Regions from separate parts of the Agrobacterium sp. DE0009 genome, predicted to be linked through region 1. Evidence: riboswitches for the same ligand, from Rfam matches in the RefSeq annotation. Region 1 holds a riboswitch; each other region holds the start of a gene.
What was found. A riboswitch is a leader RNA that binds a small molecule or an ion and turns the genes downstream of it on or off. The one in region 1 is predicted to bind thiamine pyrophosphate.
Positions count from the first base shown of each region.

Region 2: linked by a shared signal. The riboswitch ahead of FS804_RS16250 (ABC transporter permease) and the one ahead of thiC (phosphomethylpyrimidine synthase ThiC) in region 1 are both predicted to bind thiamine pyrophosphate.
Region 3: linked by a shared signal. The riboswitch ahead of thiB (thiamine ABC transporter substrate binding subunit) and the one ahead of thiC (phosphomethylpyrimidine synthase ThiC) in region 1 are both predicted to bind thiamine pyrophosphate.

Region 1 covers NZ_VEIU01000012.1:21,346-24,619, reverse strand. Annotated here, with positions in the region: gene FS804_RS23645 (amino acid--[acyl-carrier-protein] ligase) at 1-275, opposite strand, end outside; gene FS804_RS23640 (acyl-CoA dehydrogenase family protein) at 280-1,461, opposite strand; gene FS804_RS23635 (acyl carrier protein) at 1,461-1,712, opposite strand; TPP riboswitch at 1,894-2,005, shown strand; gene thiC (phosphomethylpyrimidine synthase ThiC) at 2,101-3,274, shown strand, end outside.
Region 2 covers NZ_VEIU01000004.1:150,987-154,260, forward strand. Annotated here, with positions in the region: gene FS804_RS16245 (ABC transporter substrate-binding protein) at 1-719, opposite strand, end outside; gene FS804_RS16250 (ABC transporter permease) at 716-1,501, opposite strand; TPP riboswitch at 1,627-1,729, opposite strand; partial or broken gene FS804_RS16255 (TadE/TadG family type IV pilus assembly protein) at 1,913-3,234, shown strand.
Region 3 covers NZ_VEIU01000005.1:104,665-107,938, forward strand. Annotated here, with positions in the region: gene thiP (thiamine/thiamine pyrophosphate ABC transporter permease ThiP) at 1-499, opposite strand, end outside; gene thiB (thiamine ABC transporter substrate binding subunit) at 519-1,532, opposite strand; TPP riboswitch at 1,569-1,679, opposite strand; gene FS804_RS17960 (VOC family protein) at 1,725-2,117, opposite strand; gene FS804_RS17965 (ABC-F family ATP-binding cassette domain-containing protein) at 2,200-3,274, opposite strand, start outside.

The sequences.
Region 1 (3,274 bases):
TGATCCAGTTCGCAGCCGCAGAAGGAATGGACCGTGCCGGCAAGCTGCGGGAAGCTCTTCATGTAACCGCTTTTTTCGAAATATGCGCGGTTGATGCCGGGCGGAAAACGGATGGCCTCGGCACCGTCGGCACCACCGGTTCGGTCGATCAGCCGCTCGAATGCGGCAATGACGTCCTCAAACTGGCCACTACGGCCATAAAGACCATCCACACCCGTTTCAATCAGCAGGCCTTCTTCGAACAGTCGATCGAGGAACGATGTTTGCATGTCCATGGTCTTATCCCAAAAGGCTCGTGTCCTGCTTGTGAACCAGCAGGAGGTTGGCGGAATTGCCGAGAATGCGGTCGTTGGAAATCATCAGGCGGGCGGAATGCGCGTCGCGCAGGTGTCGGCCAAGGCTATAGGGCGTGCCGTTCTTGTAGCCCATGATGCCGCAGACCAGCATGGCGTGATCGATGATTTCAAGAATGGTTTCCGAAGAGCAGATTTTCACGTTGTTCATGGCGACGGCAAAAGCCATGGACATCAGCTTTTCCGGGTCGCTCTTGGTGTCCTCATAGGCCTTGACGCCAGCGATGACGTTGGACTTCACCACCTGCAGCTTGCTGGAAACCTCCGCAAGGCGAATAGCGCCGGGAGGGGCGGTGCCGGGCGACTTGCGGGCTGCGGCCCTGACGAAGGACTGGGCGCGCAGCACCGCGTCGGAGGCAATACCGTACCAGACGGCGCTCCACAGCAGATGCGAACTTGCAAGCATGGATTGTGCAGCGATTTCCGCGAAGGGCTTGGGGAAAATCTGTGCTGCCGGCGCTTGCCCGCGAAACAGGAAGCCGTCCGAACAGGTGCCGCGCATGCCGAGCGTGTCCCAGGTATGGGTTTTTTCGAGCGTGTACTGGTTTTTCAGGAAGACGGTCATCACCTGATCGGCGGGCGCTGCCTCCTTGTGGGCGCGCGAGGTGATGAGGATCGCGTCGGCATTGCTGCCATAGGAGATAACGGTCGCATCCTTTTCCAGCTGGCAGCTGTCGCCTTCGACCTCAATCGCGCAGATCGAATTGCGCAGGTTGCCGCCGATGCCGCCTTCAGTGGTGGCCGAGGCGAGCAGCAGTTGCTCACCGGCCACCCGGCGCATGAAGCTGGTGTGCCAGGCGCTGTCCACCCCGTGTTCCACGAGACTGGAAAGTTTGATGTGGTGCATGGCGAAGATCATCGCCGTCGCTGAACAGGCCTGGCCGAGCCGGGCACAGATATTGGCGATCTCCTGAAGGCTCGCGCCTTCGCCGCCGAGAGGAGAGGGTATCTGGATGCCGAGCAATCGCTCTGTACGCAATGCGTCGATGGCTTCCTGTGGAAACCGACCGGCAACATCGACGTCATCCGCATGCTTGGCTGCTACGATTGCGACACGGCCCGCGCGCGCGGACAGCGTGTTATCCTGCGGCGCGACGGTCACGTTCATCAGGCTGCCTCTTTACCATCCAGAATAAGCTTAACGGTGTCTTCAATGGCCTTGATGCTGGCAAATGACTTGCGGTTCAGCAGGTTATCCGGAAACTCGATGTCGAATGCCTCTTCTATTCCCAGCATCAATTGCACGGAAGCAAAGGAAGAAAGGCCAGCCGCGTAAAGATCGGCGTCATCTGCAATCGTATCGACGGGGCTTGGAAGCTGGCCGAATTTCGCCAGTATTTCACGTATAGTCGCGTTCATTCAGACGTATCTCCCATGAATCTCACATCAGGATGGTTTGTGCTTATCGTTACGACGCAAACGATAATATTCGCCTAAGCCAATAGGTTAATTGCAACTAACGGAAGAATGCGCCATTTGGGCATCTTTGCCAAGCGCGGATCGTGGTCTTGACAAAAGGCCGGGGGTGTTTTTTCCTGTCGCCATTCACCAGGGGTGTCCCGTCAAGGGGCTGAGATTCTGCTTTCATGCGCAGTGACCCGTTGAACCTGATCCAGTTCATACTGGCGTAGGGACGGTGCAAAGACCTGAAGGCGGGCGGGCGCATGGCGTTTCGTGTCGGCACCCAGGTATTTTCCATCATTCCGGCTCGAACTGGGTCTCCACTGTCAAACTTTGGAGCCTCAAGATGAATATCGCTGCCAAGACCATCCCTCTTTCCGTCACAACCGGGCCGCATGCCGCTTCCGCGAAAATCCACAAGCCGGGCGTTTTGCATCCGCAAATCCGCGTGCCGATGCGCGAGATCGCCGTGCACCCGACGGCCGGCGAACCGCCGGTCACTGTCTATGATTCCTCGGGTCCCTATACCGATCCCTCCCATCCTGTCCTGATCGAAAAAGGTCTGCCGCGCCTGCGCCACGAGTGGATCGTCGCACGCGGCGATGTCGAGGCTTATGAGGGACGGCACGTCAAGCCGGAGGACAACGGTTTTGCTACCGGCGAGCGCCTGACGCCTGAATTTGCCGTGCGTCATCAGCCGCTGAGAGCAACCGCGGGCAAGGCGGTGACGCAACTTGCCTATGCCAGGGCCGGCATTATCACGCCGGAAATGGAATTCATCGCCATTCGCGAAAATCTCGGGCGCGAGGCAGCGAAGGAGAAGCTCGCTCGTGACGGCGAGAGTTTCGGCGCGCATATTCCTGATTATGTCACGGCGGAGTTCGTGCGTCAGGAGGTGGCGGCCGGCCGCGCCATTATCCCTGCGAACATCAATCACCCGGAACTTGAGCCGATGATCATCGGCCGCAATTTTCTCGTCAAGATCAACGCCAATATCGGCAATTCCGCCGTCACCTCCTCCATGGCGGAAGAGGTTGAGAAGATGGTGTGGGCGATCCGCTGGGGTGCGGATACCGTCATGGACCTGTCGACTGGCCGCAACATTCACAATATCCGCGAATGGATCATCCGCAATTCGCCGGTGCCGATCGGAACCGTGCCGCTTTATCAGGCGCTGGAGAAGGTCAACGGCATTGCCGAGGATCTCACCTGGGAGGTGTTTCGCGATACGCTGATCGAGCAGGCGGAGCAGGGCGTGGATTATTTCACCATCCATGCCGGCGTGCGGCTGCACTACATTCCGCTGACCGTTAACCGTGTCACGGGCATCGTTTCGCGCGGCGGCTCGATCATGGCCAAGTGGTGTCTGCATCACCACAAGGAAAGCTTCCTCTATGAGCATTTCGAGGAGATTTGCGACATCTGCCGTGCTTACGATGTCTCCTTCTCACTGGGCGATGGCCTGCGTCCCGGCTCGATCGCCGACGCCAATGACGCTGCGCAGTTCGCCGAGCTGGAAA
Region 2 (3,274 bases), on a different contig from region 1:
TAGATCGCGGCCTGTTCCACGGCGGAAAGAAAGCGTGGCAGGCGGCTGTCCGTGGTCAGTTCGCGATGAGTGACGAAGATCAGCTCGTCATAGGCAGGCACCCCGTTTTCTTCGGGAAAGAAAGATCGTCCTTCATGGCCTTCAAGCTTCATCTGCGTCAGTTCGAAGTTGCGGAAACCGCCAAGCGTAGCGTCCACCTTGCCGGCGATCAGCGACGGCGAGAGTGAGAAATTGACATTGACGAGTTCGACATCGTCCTTCGTCAACCCGTCTTTCTCCAGCATGCGCTTCAGCATCGCATCCTCGAACCCGGAAACGGAAAAACCGACCTTTTTTCCTTTCAGGTCCTTCAGGCTCTTGATCGGCCCATCGGCGAGAACCGTAACGGTGTTGAGCGGTGTTTCCACCAGCGTGCCGAAACGCACGAGTGGCAGGCCGGCTTCGTGGTCGAGATAAAGGTTTGGCTGGTAATGTACGCCGATATCGGCCTGTTTCGCCGAGACAAGGCGCGGCACTGCGGAAGGATCGGCTGGCGGCACCAGTTCCACTTCCAGCCCGGCCTCGGTGAACAGGCCGCGTTCCCTGGCTATCACCATCGGGGCATGATCAGGATTCACGAACCATTCAAGCAACACAGTCAGCTTGTCGGCGGCCTCAGATTGCATGGGCGCAAGGACGCTTGCCGCGGCGATGGCGAGGGAAAGAAGCGTTCGTTTCATGGTGCCGACAGTCTCCGTAAATATCTGAAAGGAATGTTGTGTTCTGTTTCTTTGGCCCAGGGCGCGAGATTGTCTGTCGTCCGATCCACGATCAGCCGGAGCAGCACGGCCATGACGGCCAGAATGGCCATGGCGGCGAACATGGTATCGGTCTGCATACGGGCATTGGACTGGATCATCACGAAACCAAGCCCGGCCGATGAGCCTACCCATTCGCCGATGACGGCGCCGAGTGGGGCGAGCGGCGCCGCCACCCTCAAGCCCGAAATCAGCGAGGGAAGCGCCAGCGGCACGCGCAGCCGGGTGAGGATTTGCCAATGGCTCGCCTGTGTCAGCGAGGCGGCGTCGAGAATGGCGCGGTCCGTGCGGTTGAGGCCATCGGTGAAAGCCGAAGCGACGGGAAAGAAGATGATGATCGCCGTCATAACCACTTTCGAAGCCATGCCGAAGCCGAACCAGAGGACGAGGATGGGGGCGAGCACGAAGACCGGAAAGGCCTGCAACACCAGGACCATGGGCCAGACGAAGCGGCCGAAGCGCGAGGTGGCGGCAATCGTGAAGGCGACGAGGACACCGGCGGTAACGCCTGCCGCAAGCCCGAGCGCCATTTCACCAAGCGTCACCGTGGCCTGACCGAACAGGAAGCCCGGCTGGCGCCAAAAGGCGGCGGCGACATCGGCGGGCGATGGCAGAATATAACGCGGCGGCGCAAACAGCCATGTTCCCGCCTGCCAGAGAAGCAGCAGAAGACCAACACCATTCAGCGCATGGGTGGCACGCATGAGCCGGTCCTCAGACGCAAACGCACCATGTGCGAAGAGAGGAAGTGTTCAGCGTCATCGGTCGTCTCCAGATGTGACGATCACATAGATCAAGCATAGCGGAGAAGAGAATGGGCAGCCCCTTGAAGGCGCGACAGTTCCGTTCCTACGCCGGCATGACCCGGATCAGGTTCAAGGGTCCGGCTCATCGCCATCTCAGCACCGTCAGGTGCTCCCCTCGGAAGAGATTGTTTTGTAGGACATGATCTAAAAATGTCAACGGCTCCGCCGACAGATCATAGGTCTTCTATATATTACTTAAATATAGTTATTATTAATATCGGATTTATTGGTAATTAGTTATATAGATAAACTATATCGCAACGACACTGAAATAAACCTCATCCGAATTCTGATAATTCGGAGCTGAGCTTGAAAAACATCTGGCGGGACAAGTCTGGGAACTTTGCGATTCTGAGTGCTCTGTTGATCATACCGATCATCGGATCCGCCGGCGTTGCGCTGGATGTCGTTCGAGCCATGAGCGTGAAATCCGATCTTCAGATGGCAGCGGATTCTGCGGCTCTGGCCGTGGTTGCGGAAAGTTCAGCCAGTGCCGAGGCTGCACGGCGAATGGCCAGCAACGGCGTCGTTTCGGTTGGAAAGGAAGAGGCTGAAGCTTTTTTTCACAGCAATCAGCGGGGGAACCCGGAATATCGCCTATTGGCGCTCGATATACAGGTGAAGAAGAATAACACCGTGATCGAATCGTCAGTGAGTTTTAAGGCTTCGCTCAATACAACTCTCTCCAGAGTCCTCGGAAAGGATTTCCTGACTGTTTCCGGCAACGCAACTGCCAAATATGAGACGGAAACCTATACCGACTTCTATCTGCTGCTCGACAACTCGCCTTCCATGGGCGTCGGCGCAACGCCGCCGATGTGGCCACGATGAAAGCCGCCCTCGGTTGTCAGTTCGCCTGCCATGTCACGTTGGCGGACGGATCTTCCGATCCCAACAGCAGCTATTTCCGGCTCAAAAACAAGGATCCGCAGGCGAAGGGATACATCAACGCGACGACGCGCATCGACGTGGTTGCAAAGGCGACCGCGAGTTTGATGGACACGGCTCAGGACACGCGCAAAAAACCTGATCAGTATCGCATTGCTGTCTACACTTTCGGAAAGACAGCAGAGGATGCCTTTTTTAACAAAGACCTTCCGGAGATTGTCTCGCGTACCTCGGATTTGCAGGCGGCCAAAAAAAAGATCGGAGGAATTGAGTTGATGTCAGTTCCAGGCCACAATTATAAAAGCGACCAGTATACGAATTTCGACCGTGCACTGACGAGGATAATACCGAAGATGGGAACATCGGGAAGTGGCGCGAGTTCCGCTACACCTGAAAAAATCCTTTTCTTCGTGTCGGATGGCGTGGCCGATGCTGTAAAAGCCGCATGTACCAAGAAAAAGATTTGGAATGGACGCTGCCAGGAACCCATAGACACCAAGCTGTGCGACAACCTCAAAAAACAAGGCTTCCGTATCGCCGTGCTTTACACCACTTACCTCCCGCTTCCTGGTAATCAGCACTACGATAATTGGATCGCACCATTCGAAACGGAGATCGGCCCACGCATGCAAGCCTGCGCCTCCCCTGGCCTGTTTTTCGAAGTCAGCCCCTCGCAGGGTATCAGCGAGGCCATGTCGGCGCTTTTTAAGAAGGCGATCAGCTCGCCACGCCTGACCGGGTGATGACCAGCATAGCGGAAGGCTTAGCGGATCGACGTTTAGT
Region 3 (3,274 bases), on a different contig from region 1:
ATTCGCCCGGAATCCGCTCCAGCGTCGCCAGCATCAGCCGGATCGAAAGCGGAAGATTAAAGAACACATGGGCGATGAGGATGCCGGAAAGACCGTAAATGCTGAACGGCTCGTCCACGCCGGCGGACGTCAGGACTGTGTTCAACACCCCCTGCCTCCCCCAGATGGTGATAATACCGAAGGCGCCGACGATGACAGGCAGCCCCATCGGCACCGCCATCAGCCTGATCACCCAGATCCGCCCAGGAAAGGCCCGGCGTCGGCCAAGCGCCAACGCTACCGGCAGCCCCAATACCATAGAAAAAACCGTAGAGAGCGTTGCCTGATATAGTGTGAAACGCAGGATACGCAGCGTATAGGGATTTATCACCCCGGCGGCCGACCCTCCCGCATCGAAGGTAAAAAGGGCTGCGACAGCGAGCGCCATGAACAGGAAAACGGCGGCAAAAGCCGCCGTTCCGAGGATGATCGACCGTCGATAATCCCGACGCAACATCATGCGGAAGCGTGCCTCTTGCTCAGTTCATGCTCATGGCGGCAAGCCATTCGTCGATCCACACTTTGCGGTCCTTCGCCACCTCTTCCGGATCCATCAGAAATGTCTTCTGCGGCACCACAAGCTTTGAAAACGCGTCCGGCAGCGGCTTGGAGGTGGCCGCAGCCGGCATCATCCAGTTGTTTTCGGGAATGGCATCCTGAAAGCCCGGCGTGAGCGTGAACGCAAGGAACTGCTTTGCCAACTCCTTGTGCGGCGCTTTTTTGAGAAGGCCGGAAACCTCTATCTGGATGTAGTGACCTTCAGAGAACGGCGCGGCTTGGTACCGATCAGTTTTTTCAGCAACCATGTGATAGGCAGGAGAGGTCGTGTAGGACAGCACCATCGGCACCTCACCCTTGGTGAAAAGGCCATAGGATTCTGACCAGCCCGGCGTGACGGTCAAAATGCGCTTTCTGAGCTTCGCCCAGGCTTCAGGGGCCTTGTCGCCATAGACGGACTTTACCCACAGCAGCAGCCCAAGCCCCGGCGTGGAGGTGCGCGGGTCCTGAATGACGATTTTCTGCGAAGGATCCCCTTCCACCAGCTCCTTCAGGCTTGCCGGCGGTGTCTTGACGGTCTGCGTGTCGTAGATGACGGCGAAGTGACCATAGTCATAAGGTACAAAGACATCGTCCTTGTAACCGCCCGGCACCTTGGCAGCCGAAGCGTCGATGCCGCTGACATCAAAAAGCCCGGTCTGTTTGGCTTCCGCGATGAGATTTGTGTCGAGACCAACCACGACATCGGCTTTGGACCCCGTGCCTTCGAGCTTTAACCGGTTGAGCAGCGCGACACCATCCGCCACACCGACGAAATTGACCGTGCAGTTGCAGACCGTCTCAAAAGCTTCCTTCACTTTAGGGCCTGGACCCCACTCCGAAACAAAGCTTTCATAGGTATAAACAGTGAGCTCTTGCTTGTCTTGCGCCTCAGCAAAACCGGGCAGAAGCAGCAAAGCGGCGATGACAGAATTCGGGAAAAAACGACGGCGCACGGGTATCTCCTCAAACAAAAAGGGAAATAGCCGCCTGTCCAAAAGCCGTCTAATCCCTCCGCCGGTATGAACCGGATCAGGTTCTTCGGGTTGGCAAGCCTCTCAGCCTTCTGCACAAAAGCGCACAAGACACCCCGTTAGATCATGATGATGGTGTAGTCCCCTCGCCTTATCTTGGCAAGATGGCTCGTCTCAGCCCTGCTGCGTCATATGCACGAGTTCCCAGACATGCCCGTCGGGATCCTGGAAGCTGCCGGCATACATGAAGCCGTGGTCCTGAACCGGCTTCCAGCCGTTGCCACCAGATGCGAGCGCCGTTGCGATCATCCGGTCGATTTCCTCGCGGCTGCCGGCGGAAAGACAGGTTAACACCTCGGTGCTGCTTTTGGCGTCGGCAATCTCACCGTTGATGAAATCGCGAAAACGCTCTTCCTGAAGAAGCATCACGAAGATGTTCTCTTCCACGATCATGCAAAGCGTGCGGTCGTCGGAATATTCCGGATTGAAGCTGAAACCGAGTACCGTGAAGAAGTTTCTCGATACTTCGATGCTCTTAACCGGCAGGTTGACGAAAATCATGCGCATTTCAGACCTCCTCCATGAAGAGCGGGCATAGAACGTTAATTCCGCCTGTGTGTCAAAGCGCGGATGGACCCGTTACGCTGCATCAGCCCTCCAGCTCCTCGCGCAGCATCTCAAGCTCCAGCCATTCCTCTTCCATGGCCTCCAGCTTGTCACGCAGCTTTTCCATTTCCTGCGCCAGTTTGTTGAACGTCGTCTGGTCCTTGGCAAAGAGTTCCGGGTCAGCCATACGCTGTTCCCGTTTTGCGATCTCTTCCTGGGTCTTCTCCATCTCCTTCGGCAGATTTTCGAGCGCGAATTTCTGCTTGAAGGAGAGTTTCCCCTTCGTCTTTGCAGGCTCCTGCGATGCCGAGGCGGAAGATGACGCTTTCGCCTTTTCCTGCTTCTCCGCCTTGCGCTTTTCGTCCGCAGCACCCTTGCGCTGCGCCATCATGTCAGAATAGCCGCCGGCATATTCGATCCAGCGCCCGTCAGGCTGGTCGGGATTAACGGGCGCGATCGTGGAGGTCACGGTGCGGTCGAGAAAATCGCGATCGTGGCTGACGAGGATGACCGTGCCGGAGAAGCCGGCAACGATTTCCTGCAAGAGATCGAGCGTTTCGATATCGAGATCGTTGGTGGGCTCGTCGAGGATCAGAAGGTTGGTCGGCCGCGCCAGAATACGCGCGAGAATGAGGCGCGCGCGTTCGCCACCGGAGAGATTGCGAATGGGCGTGCGGGCCTGTTCCGGCTGGAACAGGAAATCTTTCATGTACCCAGTCACATGCTTCAACTCGCCGTTAACGAGCAGGTTTTCCCCGCGGCCATCGGTCAGATAATGCGCGAGCGTATCGTTCGGGTTGAGATCCTCGCGCTTCTGGTCGAGCGTCGCGATCTCCAGATTGGTGCCGAGCTTCACCGTGCCGCTATCCGGCTCGAGCTGGCCCGTGAGCATCTTCAGAAGCGTTGTCTTGCCTGCACCGTTGGGGCCCACGAAACCGATACAGTCACCGCGATGGACGCGCAGGGAAAACGGCGCGACGATGACGCGCTCGCCATAGGCCTTGGTGATGCTGTCGGCCTCGATGACGAGCTTGCCGGACTCGCGACCCTCCGTCACGGTTGCCTGGACGGAGCCCTGCGGCCCCTTATGGCCGCGATATTCCGCGCGCATTGCCTGA